DNA from 2 places in the Bradyrhizobium sp. 63_E2_N1_3 genome. Region 2 is predicted to be linked to the other one. Evidence: predicted binding sites of a transcription regulator. Region 2 holds the regulator's gene; the other holds the start of a gene.
What was found. The regulator LexA, encoded in region 2, represses DNA repair genes until DNA is damaged. The targets are predictions, from matches to a motif close to TGTTCNNNNTGTGTTCNG.
Positions count from the first base shown of each region.

Region 1: AB7531_RS40555 (DNA recombination protein RmuC) is a predicted target of LexA. The motif match lies at 4,640-4,657, and genes of this name have one in related genera.

Region 1 covers NZ_CP197235.1:8,512,390-8,519,475, forward strand. The annotation lists gene AB7531_RS40525 (DUF805 domain-containing protein) at 1-530, shown strand, start outside; gene dapE (succinyl-diaminopimelate desuccinylase) at 527-1,693, shown strand; gene AB7531_RS40535 (GIY-YIG nuclease family protein) at 1,835-2,170, opposite strand; gene truA (tRNA pseudouridine(38-40) synthase TruA) at 2,194-2,931, opposite strand; gene fmt (methionyl-tRNA formyltransferase) at 2,931-3,854, opposite strand; gene def (peptide deformylase) at 3,993-4,517, opposite strand; gene AB7531_RS40555 (DNA recombination protein RmuC) at 4,689-5,888, shown strand; gene AB7531_RS40560 (AmpG family muropeptide MFS transporter) at 5,972-7,086, shown strand, end outside.
Region 2 covers NZ_CP197235.1:4,348,536-4,355,621, forward strand. The annotation lists gene AB7531_RS20675 (ComEC/Rec2 family competence protein) at 1-2,026, shown strand, start outside; gene AB7531_RS20680 (GAF domain-containing protein) at 2,036-2,977, opposite strand; gene AB7531_RS20685 (hypothetical protein) at 3,201-3,635, opposite strand; gene AB7531_RS20690 (hypothetical protein) at 3,828-4,073, opposite strand; gene lexA (transcriptional repressor LexA) at 4,281-4,982, opposite strand; gene AB7531_RS20700 (molybdopterin molybdotransferase MoeA) at 5,159-6,370, opposite strand; gene AB7531_RS20705 (hypothetical protein) at 6,602-6,754, opposite strand; gene AB7531_RS20710 (HAD family hydrolase) at 6,952-7,086, opposite strand, start outside.

The DNA.
Region 1 (7,086 bases), 4.2 Mb from region 2:
GTCAGGTGATCCACCTCATCAACGCCGAGGGGGCGTTGAAGCTATCCCTGAAACTCGATTTCGACTTCGGCCTCGACGACCTCTTCAAGCTGGTCGATCCCCGGGCCTATCGCTCGCTGGCGCCCGTTGATCGCACCAACCTGATCCTGAAGGCGTTCGGCTTGTCGCTGTTCCTCTGGATCTATCTCGCGACGGCGATCAAGCGGCTGCATGATCGCGACAGGAGTGGCTGGTGGCTCGTTCCGTTCTTCTTCCTGCCCGGCCTGTACAACCAGTTCTCGGACCTGCTGCCGAACTCCACCTGGATGCTTCCGTTCTGGCTGGTCGCGTCCATCCCGTGGCTGTGGGGGTTTGTCGAGATGTTCATCGTATCAGGCAGCGTCGGCGATAACCGGTTCGGTCCTGATCCATTGGCCAAGACCGAGGACGGCTCGTCCCCTGCAAAAAGCTGGGACCAGCAAAGCGAGCTCGAATTGGTGCCGCCCAGCGCTAGCCCACCCGGCGGCATGCATGTTAAGCGGGGCGCATGACCGATGCTCTCTCGATTGCCCGCGATCTCATCCGCTGCCCCTCGGTAACCCCGGCCGATGCCGGTGCGCTGGGCGTGCTTGAGAAAGCCCTCAACGCTGCCGGCTTCACTTGCCACCGCGTGACCTTCAGCGAAGCAGGCACAGCCGACGTCGACAATCTCTATGCGCGGATCGGCACTGAGGGCCCGCACATCACCTTCGCCGGCCACACCGACGTGGTGCCGCCCGGCGACGAGAACGCCTGGAGCGTCGGCGCATTCTCGGGCGAGGTGAAGGACGGCTTTTTGCACGGCCGCGGCGCGGTCGACATGAAGGGCGGCATCGCCTGCTCGGTGGCAGCCGTGCTCGAGCATCTCGCCGCCAATGGCGGCGCGCCGCGCGCCGATGGAAAGGGCTCGATCTCGTTCCTGATCACGGGCGACGAGGAAGACGTCTCGGTCAACGGCACCATCAAGCTGTTGAAATGGGCCGCGGAGCGCGGCGAAAAATTCGACCATTGCGTGCTCGGCGAGCCCTCCAATGTCGAGACGCTCGGCGACACCATCAAGGTCGGCCGGCGCGGCTCGCAATCGGGCACGCTGTTCGTCGACGGCGTGCAAGGCCATGTCGCCTACCCGCACCGCGCCGCCAATCCGGTGCCTGACATTTCGCGGCTGATCGTGGCGATCAGTGACGAGCCGCTCGACCATGGCAGTGCGCAGTTCCAGGCCTCCAATCTCGAATTCACCTCGGTGGACGTCGGCAACAAGGCCAACAACGTCATCCCCGGCGAGGCGCGCGCAAAATTCAACATCCGCTACAATGACAACCACACCCAGGCATCCTTGCGCGAGCTGGTCGAGACGCGCCTGACGAAAGCCTGCGGCAACCGCATCAAGGCTCGCATCGTCTGGGAGCCCTCGAACTCGAATGTGTTCGTGACCAAGCCCGGCCCGTTCACCGATCTTGCGGTGTCGGCGATCGAAGAGGTGACGGGGCGCAAGCCGGAACTATCGACCTCAGGCGGCACCTCGGACGCGCGCTTCATCTCGAGCTATTGCCCGGTGATCGAGTTCGGCCTGGTCGGCCAGACCATGCACCAAGTCGACGAGCGCGTGCCGGTGGTGGATCTGGAGAAGCTGACGCAGGTGTATCGGGGGATTTTGGCGCGGTATTTTGGGTAGGGCGCTAATCGCCGCCCAACCCACCGCCGTCATGCCCGGGCTTGTCCCGGGCATCCACGTTCTTCGGCGCTCCTGACAAGAAAGATCGTGGATGGCCGGGACGAGCCCGGCCATGACGATGTGGCGAGAGCTCGGCACGACTTATTGAACAATCGTCTCGTACAGATCCTTCCATTCGGGATTATCCCTGAGGATCAACCTCACCTTCCACGTCCGCGACCAATGCTTGATGTTGTGCTCGCGCTGGATAGCGGTTTGGATATCCTCATAGCGCTCGAAATAGACCAGCAGCTTGACGCCGTACTTCTTGGTGAAGCCGGGAACGAGTCCGTTTCGATGCTCATAGATGCGGCGAATAATGTCGCTCGTCACACCGACATACAAAATGCCGTTTGGCGCGCTCGCCAGGATGTAGACCCATCCACCATGCATGGTTGCATGTTGGCGCACGTGGATGGCCGGGACAAGCCCGGCCATGACGTCTGTGGCGGCAGCGGGCGCTAGTAATCCACCTTCATCAGATACAGCCCGTCAGGCGGCGCGACGATGCCGCACGCCGCGCGGTTGCGGGCTTCGAGCGCTGCGGTGAGATCGTCCGCGGTCCAGCGGCCCTCGCCGACCCAGACCAGCGATCCCACCATCGAGCGCACCTGGCTGTGCAGGAACGAGCGCGCCGAGGTGAGAATCGTGATCTCGCGGCCGTCGCGGTGCACGTCGAGCTGGTCGAGCGTTTTCTCCGGCGACTTGGCCTGGCACTCGGTGTCGCGAAACGTCGTGAAATCGTGCTTGCCAAGCAGGCGTTGTGCCGCCGCATGCATCGCATCGGCATCGAGCCGGCGCGGCACGCGCCAGGCGTGACCGATATCAAGCGCGAGATTGGCGCGGGTGTTGACGACACGGTAGCGGTAGTGCCGCTTCACGGCCGAGAAGCGTGCCTCGAAGGTGTCAAGGACGATCTCGGCCTCCAGCACCGCGATCGGATGCGGGCGCAGATGCGCGTTCAGTCCGTCGCGAAACCGGCCCGGCGGAAACTGCTTGTCGATGTCGACATGCGCGACCTGGCCGCGCGCATGCACGCCGGCATCGGTGCGGCCCGCACCGTGCACGCGCAGATCCGCGCCGGTCATCGCCTTCACCGCCGCTTCGAGCGCGCCCTGCACGGAAGGCAGCGTGTCCTGCACCTGCCAGCCGAAGAACGGCGCGCCGTCATATTCGATGGTGAGCTTGTAGCGGGGCATCAGGCCAGCCGCATCGGCGGCTTCACAGGCACGCCGCGCAGGAAGTCCGTGGCCTGCATCCGCGCCTTGCCCTCGCGCTGAAGCTCGAGGATGCGGATCGCGCCCTCACCGCAGGCAATCGTGAGCTGGTCGTCGAGCACCTCTCCGGGTGCACCGGAGCCCTTCGCCAGCTCGCAGCGCAGGATTTTTACGCGCGCATTCTCAAGCTCTGCCCAGGCGCCGGGAAACGGCGACAGGCCGTGGATGTGGCGCAGCACAGCGCGCGCCGGCCTGGACCAGTCGATCCGCGCTTCGGCCTTGTCGATCTTGGCGGCGTAGGTGACGCCATCCTCGCTCTGCTTCTTGAGCTGGAGCCCGCCGCGGGCGAGCGCGGCCATCGCGCGCACCATCAGATCGGCACCGATCCGGGAGAGGCGGTCATGCAGATCGACCGCGGTCATGTTGTCGGGAATCGCGATGCGCTCGGCCATGGCGACGTCACCGGTGTCGAGACCGACATCCATCTTCATCACCATGACGCCGCTCTCCGCATCGCCTTCCATGATCGCGCGGTTGATCGGCGCGGCGCCGCGCCAGCGCGGCAGCAGCGAAGCGTGCAGATTGTAACAGCCGAGCTTTGGCGCATCGAGGATCGCCTGCGGCAGGATCATGCCGTAGGCGACGACGACGGCGGCATCCGCATCAAAGGCACGAAACTCGTCGAGCGCTTCGGGCGGCTTCAACGACTTCGGCGTCAGCACGGGCACGCCGAGCTTTCGCGCGGCTTCCTCGACCGGAGTCGGCTGCAATTGCAGGCCGCGCCGTCCGCCGGGCTTGGGCGCGCGGGTATAGACCGCCGCGATCTCGTGGCCGTGCGAGACCAGCTCGAGCAGCGTCGGCACGGAGAAATCGGGCGTACCCATGAAGATCAGGCGGAGAGACATATGACGAGACAATCCTCGGGAACGAGCAAGTTACTCGTCATGGCCGGGCTTGTCCCGGCCATCCACGTTCTCGCTGCTCGCGGCGGCAAAGAACGTGGATGCCCGGCACAAGGCCGGGCATGACGGCGGAGGACGTGGCTACTCCGCGCGCTTGGCGGCTTTCTCGAACTTCTTGATCACGCGGTCGCGCTTGAGTTTTGACAGATAGTCGACGAACAGCACGCCGTTGAGATGGTCGATCTCGTGCTGGATGCAGGTGGCGTAGAGGCCTTCGGCGTCCTCCTCGTGCACCTTGCCGTCGAGGTCGGTGAAGCGCACCCGCACCTTCGCGGGCCTTTCGACCTCCTCGTAATATTCGGGAATCGAGAGGCAGCCTTCCTCGTAGACCGACAGATCCTCGGAGGATGCGATGATTTCAGGGTTGATGAAGACACGCGGCTCCGGCTTTGTCTCGCCGTCCGGGTCAGGCTTGGCGAGGTCCATGGTGATCAGCCGCAAGGGCTGCGCGATCTGGATCGCCGCGAGCCCGATGCCGGGCGCGTCGTACATGGTCTCGAACATGTCGTCAGCAAGCTTGCGGATCTCCGTCGTGACCTTCTCGATCGGCTTGGAGACCAGACGCAGCTGCTTGTCGGGCAGGATGATGATTTCTCTGAGGGCCATGGCCGCGATTTAAGCCGCATGCCGGATGCGGTCAATGCGGCGAGGAACTCCGTTAACCCTCCGCTAACCATAAAACTTCAGGTTTCGTTAACCATAAAAATTAGGGGGCTATTAACCATAAGCGTTCGCTATTCGTTCGCGGAGGGTGTCGAATCGGCTACAAGGGCCGCCATGAACGAGATCATTTTCCTGGCTGGCGACTGGCCGGTCCGCACGATCGATGCGCTGATCGGCTTCGGCGCCCTCGTCGTCATCCTGCTGCTGGTGATCGCGGTCGTGATCGCGCGATCCGGGCGGCGCGGCGCGGAACTCGCCATGGCCAATGCCATCCGCGCGGACGAGCTCGAGGAGCGCCTCAGCCAGGTGCTGCACGCCCAGAGCGAGGCTGCCGGCCGAGCCGACGCCATGACCCAGGCGCTGGCCGGCCGCCAGGCTGACATGGCGCGCGCGGTCAACGAGCGGCTGGATTCGGTGACCCATCGGGTCGGCCAATCCATGGAACACTCGACCCGCAACACCATGGAGAGCCTGCGCGCCCTGCACGAGCGGCTCGGCATCATCGACAACGCGCACAAGAACCTCACCGACCTCACCACGCAGGTGACGACCCTGCGCGACGTGCTCGCCAACAAGCAGTCGCGCGGCGCCTTCGGCCAGGCAAGGATGGAGGCGATCGTCCAGGACGGCTTGCCGAAGGGCGCCTACGAGTTCCAGTTCACGCTCTCGACGGGAAAGCGGCCGGACTGCGTGGTGTTCCTGCCCGACCAGCGCCCGCTCTGCATCGACGCAAAATTTCCGCTGGAGGCGATGACCGCGCTGCACGACGCCCGCACCGACGAGGAGAAGCGCATCGCCACGCAGCGGCTGCGCGGCGACGTGATGAAGCATGTCAGCGACATTGCCGACAAATATCTCGTCGCCGGCGAGACCCAGGAGATGGCGCTGATGTTCGTGCCGTCGGAATCGGTCTACGCCGAGATCCATGACGGTTTCGACGACGTGATCCAGAAGGCCTATCGCGCCCGCGTCGTGCTGGTGTCGCCTTCGCTGCTGATGCTCGCGATCCAGGTGATGCAGCAGATCATGAAAGACGCGCGCATGCGCGACGCCGCCGACCAGATCCGCACCGAGGTGATCAAGCTCGGCGACGATTTGGGACGCCTGCGCGACCGCGTGCTGAAATTGCAGAAGCATTTTGCCGACGCCAACGAGGACGTGCGGCAGGTGCTGATCTCCGCCGACAAGATCGAGAAGCGCGCCGGGCGAATCGAGGAGCTCGATTTCAGCAAGACCGATGCGCCGGAGGGGCCGCATCTGGTGGCAACCGGTGCCGCGGAGCTGTTCCCGAGGAAGCTCCAGGCGGGGGAGTGAGTTTTGAGGCACACTGTCGTCGCCCGGCTTAACCGGGCGACGACACCTCACTTGTGGCAGCCAGAATCTGCTAACACCTCCCCATGACCGCACCCGACGCGACCTCCCCTGCCAGCCCCGACACGGCCCCCACGTCCTGGCGCGATGGCCTGGCCGTGTACCTGCAACCGCGGGTGCTGATCGTGCTGTTCCTCGGCTTCTCGTCCGGGCTGCCGCTGGCGCTGTCGGGCTCGACGCTGCTGGTGTGGATGCGCGAGGCCGGGGTCGACCTCAAGACCATCGGGCTGTTTGCGCTGGTCGGCACGCCCTACACGCTGAAATTCCTGTGGGCGCCGCTGGTGGATGCGCTGCATGTGCCGCTGTTCACTCGCGCGTTCGGGCGGCGGCGCGGTTGGCTGCTGTTCTCGCAATTGCTGCTGATCATCGCGATCCTGCTGCTGGCGCTTACCGATCCCGCGCGCTCGCCGTTCTACGTCGCGCTCGGCGCGCTGCTGGTCGCGACGACGTCCTCGACGCAGGACATCGTGGTCGACGCGTTCCGCGTCGAGAGCCTGCCGGAGAGCGAGCAGGCTGCCGGAATGGCTTCCTACGTCGCGGCCTACCGCATCGGCATGCTGGTCTCGACCGCGGGCGCGCTGTTCATCGTGTCCGGCTTCGAGGGCACCGGCATTCCGCGCGCGTCGGCCTGGATGTGGGGCTACGTGGTGATGGCGGCGATGGTGCTGATCGGCACGATCACCGCGCTGGCCGCGACAGAGCCCGAGCAATCGGTGCGGGCGGAAGCCGCGACACAAACCGAGACGGCGTTCGCGCGCGTGCTGCACGCGGCGATCGGAGCCTTCTCGGAATTCCTGTCGCGCAAGGATGCGCTCGCCGCGCTCGCCTTCGTCGTGCTGTTCAAGTTCACCGACGCCTTCTCCGGCACCATGACCGCGCCGTTCGTGATCGACCTCGGCTTTTCCCGCAACGATTATGCGGCGATCGTGAAGGGCGTTGGTCTCGCGGCAACGCTGATCGGCGGCTTTGCCGGCGGCTTCCTCGCGCGGCGCTATTCGCTCGCGACCAGCCTGTGGATCGGCGGCGTGGTGCAGGCGCTCGCCAATCTCTCCTTCTCCTGGCTGGCATTCGTCGGCACCAGCCAATGGGCGCTGGCCTTTGCCATCACCTGCGAGAACTTTACCAGCGCCATCGGCACCGT
Region 2 (7,086 bases):
GACGGCCATCGCGCTCATGCTTGGCGCCGTGCTGTTGCGGCGGAGCCGGTTGTTTGCGCCGGCGATCATGATCGCGGCGGTCGCGGCCGGCTTTGCCACGGCGACCTGGAAGACGGCGCGGATCGCGCACACGGTGCTGGCAAAGCCGCTTTATTCCGTCTCGCTGTCGGGCTTCGTCGAGACCCGCGACATCCGCGAGCGCACCGACCGCTTCGTGCTGCGCGTCACCGCGATGGAGGCGCAGCGCAGCGACGTCAAGCTCGAGCGCGTGCGCCTCTCCGTGCGCAAGGGGACTGCGCCCGAGGTCGGCAGCTTCGTGCAGTTGAAGGCGCGGCTGTTGCCGCCGTTGTCGCCGGTGCGCCCCGGCAGCTATGACTTTTCGCGCGACATGTTCTTCCAGGGCATCGGCGCCTCCGGCTTCGTGATGGGCACGATTGCGGCATCGGTGCCGCCGGATGCCGGCGGCTTGCGGCTGCGTTATGCCGCCTTCATGCAGGGTCTGCGCGATGCGATCGACGCGCGCATCCGCGCCACGCTCGAGGGCGACAACCGGGCGATTGCGACCGCGCTGCTCACGGGCCGGCGCGACGCGATTACCACGCCCGTCAACGACGCCATGTTCATCTCGGGGCTCGGACATGTGCTCTCGATTTCCGGCTATCACATGGCGGTCGTCGCCGGCGTGGTCTTCTTCGCGGTGCGCGCGCTGCTGGCGTTGATTCCTGGAATGGCGGCCGGCTTTGCCATCAAGAAATGGTCGGCGGCCGCCGCGCTGGTCGCAGCCGCGTTCTATCTGCTGCTGTCGGGTGCGGAGGTCGCCACACAACGCTCGTTCTTCATGACGGCGGTGGTGTTGATCGCGGTCATGGTCGATCGCCGTGCCATCACCTTCCGCACGCTGGCTGTGGCCGCGCTGATCGTGCTCGCGGTCGCGCCGGAGGCGCTGGTGCATCCGAGTTTTCAAATGTCCTTCGCCGCGACGCTCGGACTGGTGGCACTGGTGCAGATCGGCATGCCGAACCTGTTTGCGTCGCCAGATCATTCCGCGACCGCGCGGGTTGCAATGTGGGGCGGGCGCGAGATCGCGATGCTGTTCCTGGCCTCGCTGATCGCGGGGCTCGCGACCACGCCCTATGCCGCCTTCCATTTTCACCGCGTGACGCCGTTCGGCGTGCTCGCCAACCTCGGGGCGATGCCGGTGGTCTCGGCCCTGGTGATGCCCGCGGGCCTGTTGGGCTTGATTGCAGCGCCGTTCGGACTCGATGGTCCGTTCTGGTGGCTGATGGGGATCGGCATCGACTGGATGGTTGCGGTCTCCCGCTGGGTGGCCGCTTTGCCGGGCGCGGTCGGCCGCATCTCGGCTTTCGGCATCGCACCGCTGATCGCGGCAAGCTTGGGGATCATCGTGATGGGCCTGTTGCGCACGCCGTTGCGCTGGGCCGGCGCGGTGGCGCTGTTGGCCGCGATCCTCTGGGGACTGTGTGCGCGGCAGCCCGATGTCCTGATCGCCGGTGACGGCCAGAGCGTCGCGGTGCGGGGCAGGGATGGGCACCTGCATCTCATCAGGTCGAGCAAGGACAGTTTTCTTCTGAAGGAATGGCTCGCCGCCGACGCCGATCCGCGCGACGCCGGCAGTGCCTCACTGGCCGCCGGCGTGTCGTGCGACGAGGCCGGCTGCGTGACGCCGCTCGCCGACGGGCGCCTGGTCGCGCTAGCCTTGCGCATCGATTCACTGGCTGACGATTGCAGCCGGGCCGCGCTGGTGGTGACGGCGCGGCCGGCGCCGCCGGATTGCGCGGCGATGGTTGTCGACCGTCAGCGTCTCGCAAGACAGGGCGCGCTGGCGCTGACCCAAAGCGGCGACGGCTTCGCGGTTCAGGCGGCGAAGGCAAGGGGGGCAGACCGTCCGTGGTCGCCGGCGGCCGCCGGCGAGGCGGATTTCGGCGCGAGCCTTGCGCCGCAGGCGGCGGCTCCCCGCAACCGCGACGCGACGCCATCGGAAGCCGACCTGCAGGCCGAGGATTGAGCGGACGGGTTACAGATACCAGGCCAGCACGGCGTCGAGCCTGGCGTTGCCGATAACCGGCAGGACGACCATCTGGCTCAGTCCAGAGGCGCTGGCCTGCAAGGCCGCGACCGAGCCGTCACGCGCGAGATCGTCGTTGAGTGCGGGCATGCCGGTGGCCCAGGCCCCGCCGATGCTGCCTTCGCCTTTGGCGATGGATTTCGTCGCATAGAGCGTGGCGAGGTCGGTCTGCGCGCTGCAATCGCCGGCGCGGAAGACCAGCGCCGAACGGGCCTCGTCCGGGACCCAGATCTCGAAGCGTCGCGCAATCGGGGTCGCCTGCGCGGAGAGAAATGTCAGCACCCAGGTCTGATCGGTGCCGGTCCGGTAGGGAACGCCGACGCCGAGATTGATTCCGACCTTGGCGGCGTCCTCCCAGCGCAGAAAACTCCTGGCATCGTGCAGGTCCTTGATGATCAGCGGCAGGCCGGCTTTCCAGATGCGGCCGGGCAGGCCGAAGCCGCGCGGAAATCTGGTATGGCGGGAGTTGAATTCGAACATGTCGGCGGTGCCGTAATAGCCGTCGACGAGCGCCATCTCGTGGGAGGTTTCGGCATCGTTGTGCCAAAGCTCGATCGCGCCGACATGGGCCTCGTCGTCGCCGCAGAACAGCACCATGACGGCCTGCAGGAACTCGCCTGAAAACACCGGCACCGCCACGCCGCAGGTCAGCCCGGCGGCGATGGCCTGATCGGTCCGCTTGAAGTAGGAATCGGTGAATCTGGTGAGGATCACGGGGTGGCCGCTGGCCCAGGCCTTGCCGGGAAGCCCCTCGTCATATCCGAAATGCAGATCCTCGCTCACGTCCCTGAACGCGGACAACCCTTCCCCGTAGAGGCCGCCGCCGAATTCCAGCCGCATCCGCGTGCGGTCAGGCACCCAGAGTTCAACGACGCGAATGAAGGTCTTCATCGAACGTGCCCGCCGCCTCAAGCCGCACCAAGCATCGGCCATTTGGCTGCGGAACGGACGTTCAAAATTCAGGCAGGACAGCGCAAACTTCGTGCGGTGGGAGACGCCACGGCTTGGTCCGCCCGATGGAGTTTCGCGGGACACAAACGACACCATCTCGCCGGCCTCGGCCGGCGATGGCGATTTCAATCCTGGCCCGACCTGCCGGCCGGGAATGGCTGCATCAGCCGATCGGCAGGCGGGTGATGGTTGTCCGGCTGTCGGTGATGGTCTGCGGCTTGTGCTCGCGCTCGCCGAGCGGCTGGGTCACCGGTAGCTGCAGCACGGTCGCGCGCTGGCCTTCGACCAGCTGCGTCACCAGCACGGATTTGCCGTCGGGGAATTCGATCGCATCATGATGGCGATCGGGAATGTGCGGATCGATCTTGCCGAACTTGCCGACGCGCGAATTGACGGTGCGCGTCCAGATCCAGCGATTGTCGTAGCGGACGTTGTCGGCGAAGGCGAGCTCCGTCCCCGGGAGCAGGCAGACCGCGACGGTCGGATCGGCCGCGGAGGCAAAGCCGCGCGTCGAGGTGCCGCGGAAGGTTGTCGTGACGATCGTCTCGCCGACTTCGGCGGGACGCGACGCGACGGCATGCAGGCTGTAGTCACACATCGGGTGCTCCTCATGCAGGGATAGCGACCCACGTCTCTTAATCGAGGCGCAGGCCTCTATCAGAGTGGAAATACCAAACGTTCTGCCGGGTTGTAGGCAAATCTACGGCTCGCCGCCGCAGGCCGCAATCACATTAACTTTCCCGAATCCACCAGGAACAAAGCCCGCCCCTTTGCATTCTGCAGGCGCGTGTCAGCGCCCCGGAGGCGCCGACCAGCCGGAATATTGCCAGCCCGGCCGCGACGGTTGGTCGACGGCGTCGAGGGCCTTGCGGACTTGCTCGCTCATGGCGGTATCCTTGCGGACATGGGGCCGCGATTGCGCGGCCAAGGCTTGCACGGCCAAGGCTTGCACGGCCAAGGCTTGCACGGCCAAGGCTTGCGACGCTGATGCTGCGATCAGCGCCACAGCAACTGTGCTCAGAACGATCCGGCGCATGACTTCTCCTCGAACCTGAAGGCCGCGAAGCAGGGCTGCTTCGCGCGGCGTGCCGAGGATTTACCGCTGGAGGAGGGGCCGGATAATCTGCGCGAAACCAGAAAGACTATCCAGCGGAAGCGGACAATCGTCCGCTCCAATCTCGGATCGGCGATGCCGATCGAAAGCGCGCGGGGCGCCCAATAACCGATACCGGCACGTCCGGTATCAATACTTCCGGTACAGCCCGATCAGCTTGCCCTGGATCTTCACCCGGTTGGGCGGGAGGATGCGGACCTCATAGGCGGCGTTGGCGGGCTCGAGCGCGATCGAGGCGCCGCGGCGGCGGAAGCGCTTCAGCGTCGCCTCCTCGTCGTCGATCAGCGCCACCACGATATCGCCGGTATCGGCGCTCTCGTTGCGCTGGATCAGCGCCATGTCGCCGTCGAGAATGCCGGCCTCGACCATGGAATCGCCGCGCACTTCGAGCGCGTAATGTTCGCCCGAGCCGAGCATGTCAGGCGGTACGCTGATGGTGTGGCTGCGGGTCTGCAAGGCCTCGATCGGCGTGCCGGCCGCAATGCGGCCCATCACGGGCACCGCGACGGGGCGCTCGCCCTCGTCCGCTGGCGGGCTGGAAGTCGTGCGGACCTTGCCGAGATTGCCTTCGATGACGCTCGGCGTGAAGCCGCGGCGGCTGCCGGCGGCGGCCTGAAGCTCGGGCAGCTTGATCACCTCGATGGCGCGGGCGCGGTTGGGCAAGCGCCGGATGAAGCCGCGCTCCTCGAGCGCGGTGATCAGGCGATGGATGCCCGATTTCGAGCGCAGGTCGAGCGCGTCCTTCATCTCGTCGAAGGAGGGCGGCACGCCGCTTTCCTTCAGCCGTTCGCTGATGAACCGCAGGAGCTCGTATTGTTTGCGCGTTAACATCTCGACCAAAATCCCCCGGTTGATGTCGTTCGATTCCGAGACGCTGAATTCAGCAGTAAGCCGCTACATTCTCGAAACAAATCATGAACGGACACTATATGTTCGATACATGTTCCGCAACTGCTTAATTTACCGTGAACGCGACAAAGTTCGCGGAACGCACGCGAACGAAGCGATCAGACGGGCAGTCGCAAGACCTCGCAAGGCGCGCCGGCTTCGGCCTTCGGCGCGAATGGCGCGCGCACGAGAAGTGCCTGTGCCGCAGCGAGATTCGCAAGCAGCGAGGAATCCTGGTGATTGACGGGGAGGGCGAGGAGCGTGCCGTCATCGCGCAGCTCGAGGCGTGCGCGCAGATAATCCTCGCGCTGGTCATTGGCGCCGACATCGCGGCCCAGCACCGCAGGTTCGCGGCGGTGATGAATCATCGAACGGCCCGAAAGCGCGCGAATCAACGGCACCATGAACAGGAAGCCGCAAACGTAGGATGACACGGGATTGCCGGGCAGGCCGATCACGCGCATCGCGCCGAGCCGCCCATTCATCATCGGCTTGCCCGGTCGCATCGCGATCTTCCAGAACGCCATCGAGATACCTTCGTCCCTCAGCGCCTGCTGGACCAGATCGTGGTCGCCGACAGAGGCGCCGCCGGTCGTGATCAGGATGTCGGCGCCGCTTTCCCGCGCGCGGCCGATGCCGGCCGTGGTGGCCTCCAGCGTATCGGCGGCAACGCCGAGGTCGATCGTATCGGCGCCCTCGCTGCGGGCGAGCGCGTGCAGGGCGTAGCCGTTGGAATAGACAATCTGGCCGTGGCCCGGCGTCGTACCCGGCATCACCAGCTCGTCGCCGGTGGCGAGGATCGCGACCTTCGGGCGTCGCCGGACTGGCAGTTGCGGGTAATTCATGCCGGCGGCGAGCGCGAGGTCGCGCTCGGTGAGCCGGGCCCCTTTGCGCAGCAGCACGTCGCCTTCCGAGAAGTCGACGCCGGCGGGGCGGATGTGCCGCCCCGTTACGGCGGCTTCCTTGATGGTGATGCGCTTGCCGTCCGCGATCGTGTCCTCCTGGATCACGACCGCATCAGCGCCATCGGGAACGACACCGCCGGTGAAGATACGCACGGCCTCGCCGGCGCCGACCGATCCCGCAAACGGGCGGCCCGCCGCGACCTCGCCGATCAGGGTGAGCTGGGAGTCGATCTTCGCCGCATCGACCGCGCGCACCGCATAGCCGTCCATTGCCGACATCGCCTGCGGCGGCTGCGTGCGCCGCGCCGCGACATCGCGCGCGAGCACGCGGTGGAAGGCTGCGTCGAGCGCGATCATCTCTTCAGGCAACGGCTCTGCGCCCGCCAGCACCGCGGCGAGCGCGTCGGAAACCGGCATCAGGGCCACGGGTGAAAACTCCTGCTGGGCCCGTTCGGGCAAATCGGCGGCGAGAGTTCTAGCCGAGTGCAGGCGCAGAGGCAAAACAGTGGCCGCGCAGGATGATTTATCCTGCGTCATCCGCTCTGCGATGAAGGGTGAGCATCAAGTCCGCCGCGGCATGATCCAGAAGGCGAGACAGACCGGTACGAGGATGGCCATGGCGAGGACGAGAAAGACGAGAGCCACGGCCAGCATCGGTCAGCCCCCCGGCTGCTTGTACGGACTGACGTCCGGCGCTGCGGGGCCCTGATCCTTGTCAGGCAGCGGGTCGGCCTGGGATTTCAGGTCGGCGGCCTTGCTGATCAGTTTTGCGGAAAGGTCAGAATCCGAGGTGGTTCTGGCGAATTTCATCAGCAGAGAGGCCTGCTTGGTAAGGTAGGTTTTGCCTAACACGACGATAAGCCCGATGTAGAATTCCCAACGGACTCATGAGTCCTGAGAGGGGCAATCGTTCCGGGAACTCTGTATAAAAATGCACAAAGGGACTTGGTTCCTCGCCCCCGGGCAAAATAGTTCCATTCGCGGCCCGTCGGCTTGCCGGTCAGAGATCAGATTCCGAGCGCCTTGAGGGCGTTCCCGACGTCGCGGGGCGAGGTCACGTGGACCGTGGTCAGGCCGCGCGACCGCGCTCCTTCGATGTTCTCGGCAAGATCGTCGAAGAACACGATACGGTTCGCCGGCAC